3 regions of the Paenibacillus physcomitrellae genome follow, and region 3 is predicted to be linked to each of the others. Evidence: predicted binding sites of a transcription regulator. Region 3 holds the regulator's gene; each other region holds the start of a gene.
The links. The regulator Rex, encoded in region 3, represses fermentation and respiration genes when NADH is low (regulators of the CRP and FNR family bind a similar motif). The targets are predictions, from matches to a motif close to TTGTGAAATATTTCACAA.
Positions count from the first base shown of each region.

Region 1: adhE (bifunctional acetaldehyde-CoA/alcohol dehydrogenase) is a predicted target of Rex. The motif match lies at 1,541-1,558, and genes of this name have one in related genera.
Region 2: pflB (formate C-acetyltransferase) is a predicted target of Rex. The motif match lies at 1,232-1,249, and genes of this name have one in related genera.

Region 1 is NZ_CP022584.1:1,276,207-1,279,492, forward strand. Features, by position in the region: gene adhE (bifunctional acetaldehyde-CoA/alcohol dehydrogenase) at 1-1,368, opposite strand, end outside; gene CBE73_RS05900 (Crp/Fnr family transcriptional regulator) at 1,803-2,519, shown strand; gene CBE73_RS05905 (hypothetical protein) at 2,730-3,286, opposite strand, start outside.
Region 2 is NZ_CP022584.1:1,272,670-1,275,955, reverse strand. Features, by position in the region: gene adhE (bifunctional acetaldehyde-CoA/alcohol dehydrogenase) at 1-1,006, shown strand, start outside; gene pflB (formate C-acetyltransferase) at 1,324-3,286, shown strand, end outside.
Region 3 is NZ_CP022584.1:1,122,399-1,125,684, reverse strand. Features, by position in the region: gene dinG (ATP-dependent DNA helicase DinG) at 1-1,228, shown strand, start outside; gene CBE73_RS05105 (redox-sensing transcriptional repressor Rex) at 1,230-1,877, shown strand; gene CBE73_RS05100 (amidohydrolase) at 1,867-3,171, shown strand; gene CBE73_RS05095 (cell wall elongation regulator TseB-like domain-containing protein) at 3,225-3,286, shown strand, end outside.

The sequences.
Region 1 (3,286 bases), 150 kb from region 3:
GTTCACCCTTTTCACGTTGATCAGGTTGACGGCGGTCACATTCGACGAAGTGGAGTTGCGTCCATAAGAGCCGCAGCCCAACGTCAGCGATGGCAGGTTCGTGTTGTAGATGTCGCCGATGCCGCCCTGCGAAGAAGGCTGGTTCACCAGGATCCGGCAGGTTGGCAGACGGTCCGAAAATTTCTGGATGATTTCATCATTGTTCGAATGTATGACCGACGAGTGTCCCATGCCGCCGAAGTGAACAACCTGTTCCGCAAGGTCGATGCCTTGTTCAGCGGTTTTTACTTTGTAGCAGGCCAGGACAGGGCTGAGCTTCTCGGCGGACAGCGGGAATTTAGGTCCTACGCCGTCAATTTCAGCGATGAGGATTTTGGTTCCTGCCGGCACCTGAATGCCGCACATTTCGGCGATTTTAACGGCTGGCTGACCGACGATTGCCGGATTAACGGCGCATTTTTCGGCCACAATGGCTCCGGCCGTCAGCTTGGCGGCTTCTTCTTTGTTGACAAAATAACAGCCGTTTGCGATCATTTTCTTCTTCACTTGATCAAACACGGGCTCTTCGATGATTACCGCTTGTTCGGATGCGCAGATCATGCCGTTGTCAAACGTTTTGGACAGGATCAAATCATTGACCGCTTGATCCAAATCAGCGCTTTTCTCAATGAAGCAAGGTACGTTACCAGGACCTACGCCGAGAGCCGGTTTGCCGCAGCTGTAAGCTGCTTTCACCATGGCGGAACCGCCGGTGGCGAGAATGCAGGCTACGTCAGGATGATTCATCAAAGCGTTGGTGCGGTCCATGGAAGGCTGTTCGATCCATTGGATGCAATCGGCGGGAGCGCCATGTTTCACAGCGGCTTCCAGCAGGATTTTAGCGGCTTCGCGGCTGCATTCCTGTGCGGAAGGGTGAAAGCCGAAAATGATCGGGTTGCGTGTCTTGATGGCGATCAGCGATTTGAAGATCGTGGTGGAAGTCGGATTTGTCACCGGCGTAATCCCCATGATAATGCCGACCGGCTCAGCGATCTTCTGGAAGCTTTCGTAAGGATTGTCTTCAATTACGCCAACCGTCTTGTCATATTTGATGCTGTTCCAGATGTATTCGGTAGCGAACATGTTTTTAATGATTTTGTCTTCGTATACCCCGCGGCCCGTTTCTTCAACGGCTTTCTTGGCGAGATACATGTGTTTGTCGAGCCCGGCCAGAGCCATCGCCTGCACAATGTCGTCGATTTGCTGCTGATCCATGCTCATGAAAGCTTCGGAAGCTTTTTTCGCTTTGTCGATCAAACCCTGGATGTACTCCTGTGCAGGCTGTACGGCCTGCTTTACGTTTGAAGCTGCTTCATTTTTTACGGCCATCTCTCTCATCCTCCTGATAATTGAACAAGTTTTATAGGTCGGGCGGAGCAGCCCGGCGGCCTTGCTTTGTCTTTACGATACTTTGTAACACTTTGTTACAAAGTATGCCGCGCCGAATCGCCTTACCGTTCTTCTTTACGGATTTATCATAGCACAACCATTTTATTTTTGGTAGTGAATTATTTCACAATGTTTGACTAATTTGAAAACACGCCTAGCTTAAGCTGTCTATTTCTAAATCAAGGATAACTAGATCGTTTTATCGTTTACTACTCACAAATATTCATCTGCTGCCCTCTTTTAAGTGAAAATAGTCACAATGTTTAAAATTTTGCCACTTTTTAAGCTTTGGAAAGCCCCCTTTTCCATGTCATACAGGTTATAATTAATTTAAAAATTTGAGAAAAATTTGGAGTACAAAGGGGAAACCAAAAATGAGCGAGCAAATGAACAGCGTTGAAACCCAAGGGAATACAAATTGTTTTTCGGAACAGAACTTCAATCGACTGCTTGTCATCATGAAAGACAAAAACTACGCCGAAGGCTCCCATCTGTTCTGGGAAGGTGATGTGTCGGATAAATTATTCTACATCAAACGCGGACGCGTTAAAATGACCAAGTCGACAGATGAGGGCAAAGAACTCATCCTATATATGTACGGACGTGGAGACCTGATCGGCCAGGCCGATCCATTCTTCAGCTCGAAGCACGGTTTTACAGCGGAAGTCCTCGAGGATTGCGAAGTCGGCATCGTGGAAAATAAAGACCTGGAAGTTCTCATCTGCCAGCACTGCGATTTCGCAATCGACTTCATGAAATGGATGGGCATTCATCACCGCCTGACCCAAACCAAATTCAGAGACCTGATGATGTACGGCAAACCGGGGGCACTCTGCTCGACCTTGATCCGCCTCAGCAATACTTATGGGGAACAGCAAGGCGACACGATCCTCATTAATAAAAAGATTACGCACACCGATCTTTCGAACATGATCGGCGCCACGCGCGAAAGCGTCAACCGGATGCTGAGCGATCTGCGCAAGAAAGACGCGCTGGAATACGAAAACGGCATGATCGTCATTAAAGACCTCGTCATGCTGCAGGACATCTGCCACTGCGAGCTCTGTCCAAATGAAATTTGCCGGATCTAATTTCTATTTTACTACCACATTTTCTAATCATTTTTATCCCTTTCCCTCTGTACTCACAAAAAGCTCTGCCCGTTTACACGGACAGAGCTTTTTTAATTTACACCCGACTTACACTCAACTTACTCTCAACATACTCTCGACATTCGCTAGGCGCTCACTAGACTTTCGCTCGAAACCTCTTTGTTGTTTCTAAATGTCTTGCTGCTGGCCTTAAATTTTACTCAGCACGACCTCCAGTTTGTCGCTGGGCTGAAGCGAAATATCCAGACCGCTTTGCAGCAGCTTTTTATTATTCAGCTTGACGACCCATCGCTCATTGATGCTTCCGGTATATCCATTGACAGACGCCACAAGCCGGCTCCCTTCATTAAGCTGAATCAAACCGCACTGCTTGAGAACGCTTCTAACTGTCAGATTGGCCTGGTAGATATTAACGAAGTAATACTGCAGGCTCGGCTTGGACAATCCGCCTGAAATATTGAGCACCACAGGGGTTAATGACGAGGCCGTAGCTCCGTCTTTGCCTTTCAAATACACCAGCACTTCGTCGCCACTATGCATTGTTTTGTCCCATGAAGCAGCTTCTGCATCGGACCCGTTCACTTTAACCGCCCAGGATAACCCGTTATCCAGCGAAATATCGCCAACGGAGACAATGCCGTCTTGCTCATCATTTAATACAATAATGCCGCTGCTGCGAAGGACTTCTCTCAGGTTCGGTTGCTTCAGCTCATCCACCGGGAAGGTCCGGGTAATATCCGGAATCA
Region 2 (3,286 bases), 150 kb from region 3:
AATGATGGCGAAATTCCAGCCGGACTGCATCATCGCTCTCGGCGGCGGTTCGCCGATGGATGCCGCCAAAGGCATGTGGCTGTTCTATGAATATCCGGACACCGATTTCCACAACCTGAAACAGAAATTCATGGATATCCGCAAACGGACCTACAAATACCCTAGCTTGGGTCAAAAAGCAAAATTCGTAGCGATCCCGACAACATCCGGTACAGGTTCCGAAGTTACGCCGTTTGCAGTTATTACTAATAAAGAAGTCGGCAACACCAAATATCCTTTGGCCGATTACGAGCTGACGCCGGACGTTGCGATCATCGACCCTGAATTCGTCTACAGCCTGCCTAAAGTAGCCGTTGCCGATACCGGCATGGACGTGCTGACTCATGGTATCGAAGCTTATGTATCCGTTATGGCAAACGATTATACGGACGGCCTGGCGATCAAAGCGATTCAGCTGGTGTTCCAATATCTCGAGAAATCGGCTTTGACCGGCGACAAACTCGCCCGCGAGAAAATGCACAACGCTTCGACTCTGGCCGGTATGGCCTTCGCCAATGCGTTCCTGGGCATCAACCACAGCTTGGCGCATAAATGGGGTGGTCAATATCATACCGCTCACGGCCGTACCAACGCGATCCTGCTGCCGCATGTCATCCGCTATAATGCGAAGAAACCTACGAAATTTGCAGCTTGGCCTAAATACACCAACTTCGTAGCCGACCAGCGTTATGCCGAAATCGCCCGCATCCTGGGGCTGCCTGCCCGCACCACGGAAGAAGGCGTGAAGAGCCTGATCAACGCCATCCGCGACCTGAACAAAAAGCTGGGTATTCCAGAGTCGTTCCAGGCGCTCGGATTTGATCCAAAAGATTTTGAATCGAATGTAGATTATCTGGCAGACCGCGCTTTCGAGGATCAATGCACAACCGCCAATCCTAAACTACCGCTGGTGACCGAGCTTGCGGAAGTTTACAGAGACGCCTTCTACGGACGTTTCGAAGAGTAAACGGAAACCAGGTCTTACAGGTTTAATCGACATCAATAGAGACAAAGCTGCGATAACGGACCAAACTCGCTAGAATTGTGAAAAAAGTGACAAACATCACGGCGATTGTGATGTTTGTCACATCCTTTTTACCGGGGATAAGCTATGATGAAACCATAAAAGATCCCGTACGAAAGCGGTGGGGCAGCTGAAGTAAACCTTGAACTGGCCTCATCAGACTCTGAATTGTGAAATCTATCACAAATTTTAGGGATCTCGAGGCGGAGGATAACCTTCAAGCCTTCGTACTCCAAACTATATAAATGGAGGGATTACAAATGTCGGTGATTGAAAAAGAAACAGCAGCTACGCAGAATGCCTGGAGAGGCTTTAAACCGGGCAAATGGATGAGAGAGGTCAATACGGCCAATTTCATCGATACCAACATCAAACCTTATGAAGGAAACGAATCCTTTCTGCAGGGCGCAACGGCTAACACCAAAGCTTTGTGGGAAATCGTATCCGACCTGTCCAAGAAAGAAAGAGAAGCTGGCGGTGTGCTGGACGTAGACGTTAACACGCCTTCGACGATCACTTCCCACGCTCCCGGATTTCTGGATAAAGACAAAGAACAAATCGTAGGTGTGCAGGGCTCCGCTCCGTTCCAACGGACGATTCGTCCAAACGGCGGCGTGAGAATGGTCATTACGGCTTGTAAAGCTTATGGCTTTGACCTTCCGCCAGAAATCGTTGACTTGTATACGAATGTACGTAAAACGCATAACCAAGGTGTATTTGATGCTTATACCGCTGAAATGAGAGCAGCCCGTCATACCGGCATCATCACCGGCTTGCCCGATGCTTACGGCCGCGGCCGCATTATCGGCGACTACCGCCGCGTAGCTTTGTACGGGGTAGACTTCCTGATCAATCAAAAACAAGATGAACTGAAAGATATGGAAGTAGACGTGATGGACGTCGATGTTATTCGTCTCCGCGAAGAGCTGTCCGAACAGATCCGCGCTTTGGGTGAATTGAAGCAGCTTGGCGAAATGTACGGCTTTGACATCTCCAGACCGGCCAACAACGCCAAAGAAGCTTTCCAATGGCTGTATTTCGGTTATTTGGCAGCCGTTAAGGAACAAGACGGCGCGGCAATGTCCCTTGGCCGTGTATCTTCTTTCCTTGATGCTTATATCGAACGTGACCTTGCCGAAGGTACAATGACAGAAGAACAAGCACAGGAACTGGTTGACCATTTCGTGATGAAGCTGCGGATCGTGAAGTTCCTCAGAACTCCTGAATATAACGAGCTTTACAGCGGCGACCCTACCTGGGTAACGGAATCCATCGGCGGCATGTCCGTAAATGGAACCACCAAAGTCACCAAAAACAGCTTCCGTTTTCTGCATACTCTGTACAACCTGGGTCCTGCACCGGAACCAAACCTGACGGTTCTCTGGTCCGACAAGCTGCCTGAAGCGTTCAAAAAATATTGCGCCAAGGTATCCATCGAAACCAGCTCGATCCAATACGAAAACGACGATCTGATGCGTCCGATCTACGGCGACGATTATGGCATCGCCTGCTGTGTATCCGCTATGCGCATCGGCAAACAAATGCAGTTCTTCGGAGCACGTGCCAACCTGGCCAAAGCTTTGCTGTACGCCATCAACGGAGGTAAAGACGAAAGATACGGCACACAAACCGCGCCGGAATTCCCGGCCATTACTTCCGAATATCTGGACTACGACGAAGTGATGAAGCGTTTTGTGCCGATGATGGAATGGCTGTCCAAACTGTATGTGAATACGCTGAACGTGATCCACTACATGCATGACAGATATGCTTACGAACGGATTGAAATGGCGCTGCATGACCGCGACATCCTCCGCACGATGGCTTGCGGCATCGCCGGCTTATCGGTCGTTGCGGACTCCCTGAGCGCGATCAAATACGCCAAAGTCAAACCGATCCGAAACGAAAACGGCATCGCCGTTGATTTTGAAATCGAAGGCGACTTCCCTTGCTACGGCAACAATGACGACCGTGTCGACAGCATTGCGGTCAACCTGGTTGAAACCTTTATGAGCATGATTCGCAAACATAAAACGTACCGCAACGCTTTGCCAACCCAATCGATTCTGACCATCACCTCCAACGTGGTGTACGGTAAGAAGACAGGTACAACACCTGATGGCCGCAAAGCCGGCGAACCGTTTGCACCGGGCGCAAACCCTATGCACGGCCGTGACAAGAAAGGCGCTCTCGCTTCCTTGAGTTCGGTAGCCAAACTGCCTT
Region 3 (3,286 bases):
GACCGAACGCAGCGATGCAGCGCCTGGAGAACCGGGACAATTCGTCAAACGGCTCCTTCCGGCCAAACGGCCGGAACAGTGGGAGACCTTTGGCCTGCTGGAGAACCAGATTCACGTGACTATCAGTGAAGTGCTGAGAAAGGGAGACCGGCTGGTTGCCGAAATCAAGGAAGAGCAGGATGACTACGGCGTTGACGGGTTGTTGACCGATATCAGCGGCTTGTTCAAGGATCTTGGCAGCGAACGTGACTCGCTGCGCTTCTTCATGAAGCTGGACAACGAGGAAACGGTGTACTGGCTTGAAGGAAACGGTCATTACCGCAGCAAATCCTTGCAGCTTTATGCCGTTCCGATTGATGTAAGCGAACAGCTGAAGAATTACTTCTTTGACAAGAAAAAAAGCGTAGTCATGACCTCGGCCACCTTGACGGTCGACAAGAGCTTCCAATATATGATCGATCAGCTCGGCCTCCAGGCAGCAAGTGAAGAGGAGCGTCTGTTGACGGCTATTCTTCCGTCACCGTTCAATTACAGAGAGCAGGCGCTGCTGGTAATTCCGAGGGATTTCCCAAGTGTGAAGGGCAGCGTCGGAGATGCGCATTTCGTCAATACGCTCGTGGATTCCTTAGCAGAATCAGCTGTGGCAACGAACGGAAGGATGCTGGTGCTGTTCACCTCGTACCGGATGCTGAAGCAGGTATACGAGCCGCTTAAAGAGCAATTATCGGCTCATAATATAACGGTCATCGGGCAGGGCATGGACAGCGGCAGCCGGACTAAGCTAACCCGGCGTTTCCAAAGCAAAGACGCTTCAGTCCTGCTGGGTACAAGCAGCTTCTGGGAAGGCGTGGACATTCCGGGAGATGCGCTGACAAGCCTGGCGATTGTCCGGCTTCCGTTTCAGCCGCCTAACCATCCGCTGGTGGAGGCCAAAAGCGAACGGCTGCAGCAGCAGAAGAAAAATCCGTTCACCAAGCTTTCCGTCCCGCAGGCGGTTATCCGTTTCAAGCAGGGCTTTGGCCGGCTGGTGCGTTCTTCTAGAGATAAAGGCATTGTCATCGTATACGATACTCGTATTCTGGATTCTTATTACGGCAAATATTTCTTGTATTCTCTACCTGGACCCAAAATGGAGCATATGCCACTAAGCCAGATGGTTCCGCGGATTACGGAGTGGCTGGAACCTATGGAAAACGACGCCGAAACAGGCGCAGCAAAGGGTGAATAAGATGAAATCGGAAAAAATTTCGGATGCCGTCGTTCGGCGCATGCCGGTTTATCTGCGGTATCTAAACGAACTGCAGAACCGGGATGTCATGACGGTATCCTCTCAGGAACTTGGACAAAATCTCGATTTAAACCCCGCTCAAATCCGCAAGGATCTGGCTTACTTCGGCGATTTTGGCCGTAAAGGCATCGGCTATGATGTGGCTTATTTAATCGAGAAGATCCGCCAGATTCTCAATCTGGATCAGGAAATCAGCGTAGCGCTGGTGGGTGCCGGTAATCTTGGCCAGGCACTCTCCAATTACAACATGTATTTGAAAGACAACATGAAGATTGTCGCTGTATTTGACATCGCTGAAGCCAAAATCGGAAGCCAGATCAATTATCTGACCGTCCAGCCGATCACAGAGCTGCCTGAAACCGTCAGAAATTTAGGCATACGCATCGGGATTATTACGGTTCCTCATTGGGAGGCCCAGCGGGTGGCGGATCAGCTGGTGGAGGCAGGTATTCAGGCCATCCTCAACTTTGCTCCGGTGATTTTGAAGGTTCCGGCGGAAGTACGGGTACATGCTGCAGACTTTACAACTGATTTGTTAAGTTTGGCTTATTATTTGGATCAAGGAAAGGAAAGTTCAAATGAGTCGTAAATGGTTGATTAAAAACGGGACTTTCGCGGTCATGAACCCCGAGAAACCGGTTATTAACGGATATATGCTGGTTGAGAATGACCGAATCTTGTATATAGGCGAAACCCTGCCAGAGGGAGCAGAGGGCGAAGGCGTAGAAAGCTTTGACGGCTCCGGTTTGTTGTTCCTTCCGGGTCTAGTCAATACGCATGGACATGCAGCTATGTCGCTGCTCCGGGGTTATGGCGATGATCTGGCGCTTCAGGTCTGGCTGCAGGAGAAGATGTGGCCAATGGAAGCCAAGTTTACCAGCGAAGATGTATACCATGGAACGGCGCTTTCCGTGCTGGAAATGCTGAAGGGCGGAACCACAACCTTCCTCGATATGTACGACCATATGGATCAGGTCGGTAAAGTCGCTCAAGAGAGCGGTATCCGGGCTGTGCTGACCCGCGGGGTTATCGGTCTTTGTCCGCCGGAAGTACAGACAGCCAAGCTTCAGGATGCGGTCAGCTTCGCCAAACAATGGCATGGAGCAGCAGACGGAAGAATCACAGCGATGATGTCTCCTCACGCTCCTTACACCTGTCCGCCGGATTATATTGAGAAGATCGTTCAGGCTGCACATGATCTGGATCTCCCGCTGCATACCCATATGTCCGAGACGCGGGCCGAGGTGGAGCAAAATGTCCGGGATTACGGCGTTCGTCCGGTAGAGCATTTGCTTAAAGTGGGCTTGTTCTCCCGTCCGTCGCTGGTAGCTCATGCGGTTCATTTGACCGATGAAGAGATTGCCATCCTTGCCGAGCATCATGTGGGTGTTTCTCATAACCCGGGAAGCAACCTGAAGCTCGCCAGCGGCGTTGCACGGGTAGTAGATTTGCTGAAGGCCGGGGTTACGGTTTCACTTGGTACGGACGGCCCGGCAAGTAACAACAATCTGGATATGCTGGAAGAAATTCGTCTGGCCGCTTTGATTCATAAAGGGGTTTCGGGGGATCCAACAGCAGTTCCTGCTTTAGAAGCTTTGAAAATGGGTACAGAATACGGTGCAAAATCCCTGTTCCTTCCGGAGGTAGGACGGCTGGAAGCCGGCATGAAAGCCGACTTCATTGCTTTGAATGTAGAGCAGGCTCATTTCCTTCCGAAAACGGATTATATTTCGCATACCGTATACTCTGCAGGGGCTAAAGATGTGGAGCATGTATGGGTTGACGGGCGGCAAGTGGTGAAACACGGTGAATGCCTCACTTTGGATGAAGAGCGTATTCGCTTTGAAGCACAGAAGGCATTTGAAGGTCTCCTTGCCCGCTAAAGAATCGGCTTGCTTGAGGGGAAGCGGAGCAGGGAGAGGAGTGTAGAAGGGGTTTGAGAACAAAAACAAAATGGATTCTGATTTCAATTCTGGTGGCTGCGGCGGTTCTCTTTGG